Regions from separate parts of the Paenibacillus sp. 2RAB27 genome, predicted to be linked through region 1. Evidence: riboswitches for the same ligand, from Rfam matches in the RefSeq annotation. Region 1 holds a riboswitch; each other region holds the start of a gene.
What was found. A riboswitch is a leader RNA that binds a small molecule or an ion and turns the genes downstream of it on or off. The one in region 1 is predicted to bind cyclic di-GMP.
Positions count from the first base shown of each region.

Region 2: it holds a riboswitch for cyclic di-GMP, as region 1 does, so the genes downstream of both, AB4114_RS27895 (methyl-accepting chemotaxis protein) here and AB4114_RS29065 (PilZ domain-containing protein) in region 1, are expected to answer to the same signal.
Region 3: it holds a riboswitch for cyclic di-GMP, as region 1 does, so the genes downstream of both, AB4114_RS08375 (hypothetical protein) here and AB4114_RS29065 (PilZ domain-containing protein) in region 1, are expected to answer to the same signal.

Region 1 is NZ_JBFRGR010000033.1:41,596-44,863, forward strand. Features, by position in the region: gene ychF (redox-regulated ATPase YchF) at 1-912, opposite strand, end outside; gene AB4114_RS29065 (PilZ domain-containing protein) at 991-1,731, opposite strand; cyclic di-GMP riboswitch class I at 1,833-1,919, opposite strand; gene tadA (tRNA adenosine(34) deaminase TadA) at 2,211-2,669, shown strand; gene AB4114_RS29075 (DUF1697 domain-containing protein) at 2,652-3,200, opposite strand; gene AB4114_RS29080 (DUF1648 domain-containing protein) at 3,216-3,268, opposite strand, start outside.
Region 2 is NZ_JBFRGR010000030.1:8,710-11,977, reverse strand. Features, by position in the region: gene AB4114_RS27905 (RNA polymerase sigma factor) at 1-804, opposite strand, end outside; gene AB4114_RS27900 (YciI family protein) at 801-1,151, opposite strand; cyclic di-GMP riboswitch class I at 1,580-1,664, shown strand; gene AB4114_RS27895 (methyl-accepting chemotaxis protein) at 1,818-3,268, shown strand, end outside.
Region 3 is NZ_JBFRGR010000004.1:260,783-264,050, reverse strand. Features, by position in the region: gene AB4114_RS08380 (exopolyphosphatase) at 1-852, opposite strand, end outside; gene AB4114_RS08375 (hypothetical protein) at 967-1,272, opposite strand; cyclic di-GMP riboswitch class I at 1,391-1,484, opposite strand; gene AB4114_RS08370 (MDR family MFS transporter) at 1,601-2,824, opposite strand; gene AB4114_RS08365 (TIGR01777 family oxidoreductase) at 3,014-3,268, shown strand, end outside.

The sequences.
Region 1 (3,268 bases):
AGCTTTCGTTCCTTTACGAATCGTCCATGCTCTAACTTCTTGAACCCCAGCTGTGAAATACGTGTACAAGCCGAGTTTGCGATAAGCAGCTTTAATCAATCTATTCAAGCCGGACTCTTGAAGTCCCAACTCTTCCAGGAACATTGCTTTTTCTTCGTCTTCCAGCTCAGCAATTTCGGATTCTACCTTCGCGCTAATGGAAACGACTTCGTTGTTTTCTTTCTCTGCGAATTCCTTCACAATTTTAACATATGCATTCTCATCCGCTGTTGAAACTTCATCCTCACTCACGTTCGCCGCGTAGAGCACTGGCTTCATTGTTAGCAAATGTAGATCGCGAACCAGGAGGCGCTCATCTTCTGTCAAATCCAAGCTGCGTGCTGGCATATCATTATATAAGGCTTCTTTGATACGTTCCAAACACTCAACTTCAGCAACCACTTTCTTGTCGCCGCCCTTGAGGTTTTTGCGTGAACGCTCGATCTTTTTATCAACCGACTCAATGTCTGCCAAAATCAATTCAAGATTAATCGTCTCGATGTCGCCAATCGGATCGACTTTCCCAGAAACGTGAGTAATATTATCATCCTCAAAACAACGGACAACATGCACAATCGCATCAACTTCACGGATGTGTGCTAGAAATTTATTTCCAAGGCCCTCGCCTTTGCTCGCACCCTTAACCAAACCCGCAATGTCAACGAATTCGAAAGCCGTCGGCACGATGCTCTTAGGCACAACGATTTCCACCAGCTTCTGCAATCTCTCGTCTGGTACTTCTACTACCCCAACATTCGGATCGATCGTACAGAACGGATAATTCGCAGATTCTGCCCCCGCCTGTGTAATTGCATTAAACAATGTCGATTTTCCTACGTTCGGTAGACCGACGATACCTGCTTTCAAAGCCATTGTCGTTACAACTCCTTAATTTTCGAAAATCATCCTTCTTATTATATAGTACTTAGCGGGCAAAAAAAAGCCTGCAAGCTATTGATTGGCTGCAGACTTTTTTTCCATTGCTTTTTTGAACTCTTCATCCCGCTTCTGTTCGAAGTAAGTTTCAATCTGATTACGAAGAATAAACCCCCGTAATGCATTGCTTTGCTCGGCAGGAACGCTCTCGAAGCTGGCCCCGTAATAGTAGCCGTCTTCCTGCTTTTCTTTCCTTATAATTTCCAACCTGCACAGCATCTCAAAACCTAAATCCAGCTCAACTTGCAACATACATTTCTTATGAAGAATACCATCGATCATTGAATTATCATTAATAATAAAACCAATTCCGTTCATGGACATGTTTTTTATCGAAAATGCAATTGGATTTTCCAAGTGATGCTGCTCTTTTTGGGTAACATTTTGAAATCCTGCAATATATCCTACATTCTTCACATCGACCCGCGGGAACTCCCGTTTCTCCGAAAACTTCTTCCGATTCTCAGGTGGATTGATCACGATCAGTGAACCAGGCTCTCTAGCTACGACGGTCGAATGAAAAACGAATAGACCCGATTTCGTATATAACGTCATTTTCGTTTTATCACCCAGTTGAAATACATCGTATTCCGGCAGCTCAATCTCCATGATGTCTCCTTGTGCATAGGTAAGAATACCTGTTGACACGAAATCATCCTTCGCCACTACAGCTCGGCAATGCATTAATACCTCCGCATCATATCCTTCTTTACTCCCATATCGCTTCAAAGTATCCTGCTTCATCGCCATGCTCATCTTCACCCTCCCTATTGATGGATTTCATAGCATTTTTCCGCACAAAATAGACTGCCCCACACAGGGACAGCCTACCACCGCAATCAATAAAAGCATCGATTTTCGGTAACCAGGCTGCCGTAGTTCATAAGAACCGTAGACCCTCAGCTTTGCGTCCTTGCCTTTCAACAAGTTTGCCATTGTCGAACCCTGCTATTCATTTATGTAGATATCGTTGTTCGTTACTGGTCTAAATGATCTATCTTTCGTCCAAACTGGTCTAAAAGACCCACTGTACTCACCATTATACGTAGCTCATGCACTTCTTTCAACTAAAATCCTTGCATGGACCCTATTTTTATTGTATGAATGTGTAGTGGAAATTGAATATCCACAGGTTTATAAGTTATCCACATTGTTATCCACAGCTTGTTAACAACGAATATTTGTTCGGATCTCTATACACATGTGGATAAACTATTATTGCGAGGTGTCCCCCTGTGGATCAACATATCCCTTGGATGAGAGAAGCGATCGGTGAGGCGCTGAAAGCCGAAGCCATTCGCGAAGTTCCGATCGGCGCGGTCGTCGTCCATCAAGGTCAAATCATTGGCCGCGGTTACAATTTACGTGAAACAACCMTTGATCCTCTTGCGCATGCAGAGATGATTGCTATTAAACAAGCGAGCGAGTATTTGCAGGCTTGGCGCCTTCTGGATTGCCAGCTCTATGTGACATTGGAGCCATGTCCGATGTGCGCGGGTGCGATCGTGCAAGCGCGTGTACCTCAAGTTATTTATGGTACGGTGGATCCGAAGGCCGGCTGTGCAGGAACGTTAATGAACTTGCTGCAGGAAGACCGATTCAATCACCGAGTCGACGTGGTTAGCGGTGTTTTGCAAGAGGAGTGTTCCACGATGTTAACGCAGTTTTTCCGGAAATTACGGGGCAAGGCCTAAGCCCTCGGCTAACTCTACGAGCTTACTCATCGTATTCCAATTACGCGCCGTCGTTTGATTGCCAAGCTTCTGAATGTTACTTGCCAGCTTCGAATCCAACACGCTTTGCCGAAACAGAAAATATATGGTGCAGCCCCGTATCTGAAATTCATCTACTTCACTCTGTCCCTTGGATAAGATGTCGGTGAATGTCTGCGGGGCTTCTTCTGTTAGAACAGAAATTTGAATGCTCTCCCCTTCGGACAAAGCTTCTGCGTCATAGGGGCAATTCCTTACAAGTTCAGCTAGCTCCGCTGCGGTGCGCAAAATAACGGTAGGCGCTACGCCTGCCGCATCGCTGATTGCTTTTTCAATACGCGGGCGTAGGGTTTCTCCTGACTCTTCGGATTGGAACAACACATTGCCGCTTTGCAAATAGGTCTGCACTTGCGTTAATTCTAAGGCCTCTAGCGTTTTTTTTAAGTCAGCCATTTTGATCTTGTTCTTGCCTCCTACATTAATCCCACGCAGAAAACCAACATAAATCGTCATTGTGGCTTGCCTCCCTTACTTTAATTGGATGGAACGAATGATGAAGAAGATGATCGTGCCAAACAGCA
Region 2 (3,268 bases), on a different contig from region 1:
TGACCAACGGGAATAATCCTGTTCGGTTATCGGAACATAGTCACCTGCCTCATTGCGCCGCACATGGCGGCGTGCTTCGCAGTGCAGCATAAGTGCCATCAACCCCAACGCTTCCGGTTCCCCTGGAATAAACTGTAAGATCAATCTTCCCATGAAAATTGCTTCTTCGGCCAGTCCTTTCCGACGTGGATCTACGCCGACTACATCATCCCAGCCACTTCCATAAGCTGCATAGACAGCTTCAAGCACGGATTTAAGACGCTCTGGCCATTCGTCCTTTCCGGGCATGTCGAAAATAATAGCGTCGCTCTTCAGTTTCGCTTTCGCACGAGTAAGCCGCTGCCCCATCGTCGCAGGCTTAACAACGAAAGCAGAAGCAATGCGGGCTGCGTCAAGGCCAAGGACGGACTGGAGCATGAGCGGTGTACGCACGGCTGGATCAATTTCGGGATGGGCGCAAATAAACAGCATCTTGAGCCGTTCATCAGGAAAAGACGCTTCGAGTTCGGACCATTGCTGCGTAGTATTCGCCATCGCGATCAAAGTCTGCTCCGCACCGGCATGCACACGGGCATGCCGTGTACCGTCGATCAGTCGGCGCTGCGCAGCCGTTAGCAACCAGGCCTCCGGTTTATCTGGTACTCCGGTCGCAGGCCATGATTCTAGCGCGGCCAGAAAAGCGTCGGCAATCGCATCCTCCGCTGCGGCTAGGTCACGCCAGCGCATAGCCAGAAAAGCAACCAGACGGCCGTAGGAATCACGGGCCGTCTGTTCAATCATTTGCTCAGCATGCATAGCGCTCATAGCGTAACCGGGTACAAGTTAGGGCGGACTTCAACCGAGCTGCCGGGACAACGTGCCGCCCATTCCAATGCGGTATCCATATCCGGCACGTCGATAACCATCAAACCGCCAATATGCTCCTTGGTTTCGGTGATCGGCCCATCCTGAACCAACATTTCACCACCCCTGAGGGTAAGCGTAGTCGCGGTCTCCGGTGCCTGCAGACCTGCACCGTTTACAACAATGCCGGAATCGAGCATTGCTTTAACATAATGGGCCCAGCTTGCGGCATATGCCTCCTTGTGAATCGGATCGTTTCGTTTGGCGAAATCCTCTGTCGTTTCATACATAAGCAGTGTGTAGTTCATGGTTATTGCTCCTCTCAACATTCATAATGGGGTTGTTTCATGACTTCACTATAATGACGACCCAGATCGATGAATTTCTACATCATGCAAAAATATTTTTGCACTATCACTAATCGTTCTCCTTATGTAATAAATCTTTCTTCTTCCTACTTATGTAAAAAAATAATACCACATATTAGGATAGTTCCGTAGGTGATCACGTCTCGTATGTATCCATAATTCGAATCAACAACGGGCTACGAGTGGCGAAGGCCGCTTCTACAGTTGAAACACCTGATGCAATTTGCCTATGTGACAAGTCGTCTTATGATCCTTATGTATCACCTGAAAGTCGCATATGTCACAATTTGTTTACAATACATATATACACATGGTATTTACAGTAATGTATCAATAATTTATAATAGTCATAAATTGTCAGATATTTTAACTGTAAATGGCAAACTTATCGAAAGATAAGGGCGCAAAGTTATGGGCCTAAAGCTTCGAAGCTATGGCTGCCAAACCGCCAGTTTGTGATAGTAAGCCTATCCCGAACACCTTGGGATAGGCTTTTTTATGCCTCTATCCCTACTGAAATTATCAAAAAATGTCGAAGAATGGGGGATATTCACGGATTATAGCGTTTCATGTCAATACAAATAGCATCTAAGGAGTGCAGTTAAATTGAAGACCAAGAACTATTTCGGCAAAAATCTTTTATTCTCGATGTTGAATTTGCTAGTCATCGGGGTAGTGCTTATTTCCATCAGCGCTTATTTTCAGAATCAAATTTTAACAGATACGTTGAGAACGCAGACCCATAATATGACATCCGTGTGGGCACAAGGTATATCCTATAAAGACGTCCAGGGTGCACTACGTGATAAAAGCTATGAAGCAAGCGAGCAGCAACGATTAACCAAGCTATTTGATAGTTACACTGCCTTCAATGCCAATGTAGCGCAAGCTTACATATTTGGGGTTGAGTTAGCGGATGGGAATAAAACATCGTTGATTTCGTTCCCGAGTCACGTTGTTAAAGCTTTTAAAGAAGCAGGTTTGAACATCGGAGATATGTATGAGCAACCGAAAGGGATCGTCAACGGTTTGAAAGCCATGTTGAAAACCAAAACCGAGACCTTCACTTCTTACTATAAAGATGATTACGGCACTTGGGTCAGCGTTCTTTACCCAATTATTGACGATAGTGGCAATGTTGCAGCTTACTTTGGCGTGGATGTAGACGCAAAAGTGATTCCCGATGCTCAAAAGTCGTTCCTCCTGAGTTCGATCATTTTACTCTTAATCGCCTTGGTGATTTGCAACGGMGCGCAATATTGGGTGGCAAGAAGAACGCTTATGCCGATCAACCAATTAATGCGTGGAATTGAACAAGCCTCTATCGGAAAGTTCAATTTCACATTGGAGGAAAACGGCGGTTTCGGCGAATTAAATCAAAAATTCAATATGATGCTTTCTAATATTCGTGAAATATTATCAAGTATTAAACAAACAGCTTCAAGTGTATCCGATGCTTCCAACGAACTGTTCAGCATCACTGAAGACAATCGTCACAGCATTGAGCTGATCACAACAGAAATCAGAGACATGAATACGCATGTCGACCAGCAAAAAAATTCTACAGAAGAATGCGGACGATCAGTTGAAGAAATTGCAGCTTCTTTACAAGTCATCGCTCAAAACGCGACCGAAGTTGCCAATGCTTCTCATGCTATGAAAAATCTATCCGAAGAAGGCAATATGGCCGCTCAGACGATATCGGATCAAATGGGTCGCATCAATACGAACTCGATTTCTACCGCAGGCACGATCAAGCTCCTTGAATCGAAATCGGAGGAGATAGGTAATATTCTCAATCTCATTAAAGACCTAACTGCGCAAACCAATCTACTTGCTTTAAACGCAAGTATTGAGGCCGCTCGAGCTGGCGAACATGGCAGAGGTTTTGCAATTGTAGCCGCTGAGGTTCGTAAGCTTGCTGATCAATCGAAAAATTCGACAAGTCAGATTGAAACTCTTGTTGCCGACATTCAATCGGAAACACAAAACACAGTTACGTTCGTGACGCAAGGTACAAATGAAACCCAAAAAGGGATGGAAATTGCCAAAAGCAC
Region 3 (3,268 bases), on a different contig from region 1:
CACTTGGCAAGTCCCTGCAGCATGATGCCCACCGCCGCCATGTTGAAGCATCAAATCCCCAATGTTTGTTTGTGCGGTGCGATTGACAATGCTGTGCCCGCAAGCGAATACGCAGTTTTGTTTGTTTCGACCATCAACAATCCAAATCGAGGTGTTTTGCTCCGGATATAGGGCATAGACCATGAAACGATTCCCCGGATAAATCGTCTCCACATCGCGAAGATCCGTAATGACGACATTTCCCTCAACCCGTGTATAGGTTTGCAGCATGTCCCGGTATAGCGCATCTAGTTCAAAATAACGAGCTACACGCTCTTTCACATCGGGTAACTCCATGATCTCACCAACGGATTTCGTTGCACAATGCTCCACTAGATCCTCCATCAACTGATAATTACTGATGCGATAATCCCGATAACGACCTAATCCCGTTCGAGCATCCATGATAAACGAAAGCAAATCCCAACCGCTCGGATTCAAAATATCTTCTTTGCTAAACTGCGCGGAGTCCGCTTTATCTACACCTTGCATAATATCGTCGATATCGCCGAAGGTTTCTTTCCCACCATAGTAATCATAGACAACTCGTGCAGCACTTGGAGCAAGTCGCGTTTCACCTTTGTACGTTACGGATTCCCCCATCCGTGTGAGTTCACTGGAATGATGATCGAACCATAAACCACATCCTGGAACGTAGGGTACATTTGCCAAAATATCATTCTCCGTAACCTCAATTAAGCCGTCCTGCATATCTTTGGGATGGACAAACTTCATTTCATCCACCATATTTAATTGTTTGAAGAGCATCGCGCATACTAAACCATCGAAATCGGAACGTGTGATCAATCTCATGCCATGCATCTCCTTTAATGTAGTTCTTAAGAACTATGAAATGTGATGGTCATATTATATCAGCTAGTGTCGTTTGGTGACAATGAGCGATTTCAAAAAAAAAGAGCGATTCACCTAGATAGGCTGAACCACTCTCAATTTGGATGATAGACATTGCAAAAGTCTTGTGACAAACCCTTCGATTTGAGCCATCGGAGGCATTTTCACAGACAGCTTTACTTCGCCTTTCCAGTAAAAAATCAGAATGCTATTGTTTCTCCCGTGAAACATCTCAACATCCCAACACGCTTCGTTTAATGCATACTCTTCTCGGTTAATCATAAGCTTTGGTCCATCCGTGGATGGCACCAAACGTGCAACATGGTTACCGCATAACGATGTTGCTTTCTGTTCATCCTGGAATTTAACTTCCGATTTCATGCCGCTAGGGCCTCCTTTGTACGTGTCATTCCATTTGATTCATTTGCTTCGCTATGACAGAGAAAAAAACCCACCGTAGTGAACCGACTAGAGGGGTTCTGAAGTGAATTCCCAATCGTTCGGTGGCTGGCTGGCTGCTTGTCCTTTGCAGGAGAAGTAAGGCCCCTGTAGCTTTGCGTCACTGGCTTTCGCCAGCTTTGCCTTTGTCGAGATGACATGCACAATCATTTTAGATGTAGATTTCAAAATAATACTTGCTATACTCTCAAGGATAAGGGATGACGATTTGAAATCGAATAGTTCAAAGGAACTATTTTTACGAAATTCATCATAATATTTGCATTTTCGACGTTATTTTCACTGTTTTTTGACGTTTCGTGCCTCTCCAATAGAAAATCGAGCCAATCATCGACAAAATAGCGATCACAAGAAAGAGCGTGCTGCCGCCAAAGGAAACCAATAGAAAGCCGCCAATCCATGGCCCCATAAAGTGACCTATGTTCGTTAATGTTTGAGCACCGTAGTACGTTCCTCGCATATGTTCAGGAGCTAGCTTATCTATCAACATGTTCGCGGCAGGATAGTTCAAAATTTCACCAAACGTGAAAATTCCCATTGAAATAATCAGCCATGTCAAAGAGTGTGAAAACGCAAATCCGATATCACCTAATGCGAACATCAAGTTGCCAACAACAATAGCCGTTAGAGGTGAATACTTTTCTGCCCATTTCCCCAGCGGAATCTGCATCGCAATAACAACAATGGCATTGGCGCTCATGAGAATGGCGAACATTTTGACCCCATTAGCAAAATCCCTTTGTAAGTACTGCGACAACGTCACCATCACCTGTGAATAACCAATGGCTCCGATAATCCCCCCGATTATATACAAACGGAAGGTCATATCCTTACGAATAACACCTATCGCAGAACGGAAAGTAACGATGGCTTTCTTCTCACCTTCGATTTTCTTAATCCCGAATTTAATTAGAAGGGCGTAAAGTGTCACACCATAGATTACATAAATAATCCCGGTCAGCAGGAATGGCAAGGCTCCGTTCATAGTTGCAAAGAAAGCTCCCAGCAAAGGTCCAACAGCTACACCAACGTTAATCGCCATATAGCGGAGTGAAAATACTTGCATCCTTTTGGACGGCTCCGTTAAATCTGCCATTAGCGCTTGTGACACAGGCTCATAGAATGAGCGGCACAGTCCATTGAGCATATTGAGCAGCATAAATAAGACCGGTAATTTTACAACACTGAATCCGAGGAATACGACTCCCCAGCCAAAGAGTGCCGCGAGCATAATGACTCGACGTCCGAATCGGTCTGACAACGTACCACCGATAAAACCGCCAAACGTTCCAGCTAATGCCCCCATTCCAATTACAATACCAATGAGCCCAGGGCTCATATCGGAGTGCTTCGCCAAATAGATTGCTAGGAACGGTAAACTCATGGAAGAAGCAGCCCGAGCCATGACCGTACCTAAGATAAGCGTATGTACGATAGGATGATAGGCTTGAAGAAATTGACGCATTCGATTCATAGACGATGACTCCTCTCGCTGACACACGAATTACCCTATGGTTAATTAATAACCAAAATCCAATTATACACGAAAATAGCGAATTGTGTCGTCATTTTAGACTGGAATGTTTACCTTTCTCGATCGCTTTCTCCTTGATGGTATTTATTGGATGGAGTATCTATAATAATGATATGGAGGTGCTTGCATATGAAAATAGCGATCACAGGCGGCAGTGGGTTTATTGGAAAACGTTTAATCACTTACTGGTTGGGACAAGGTCACGAACTTATTAATATATCACGCTCATCTTCCAAGCAGATACCAAGTGTCAGAACGATAACATGGGATCAGTTAGAGCAAAATACGGAATCTCTTGCAGGTCTTGATGCAATCGTAAATTTGGCTGGTGAATCCATCAGTCAACGGTGGACGAAAGCGGCTAAGACGCGAATTTTACAATCC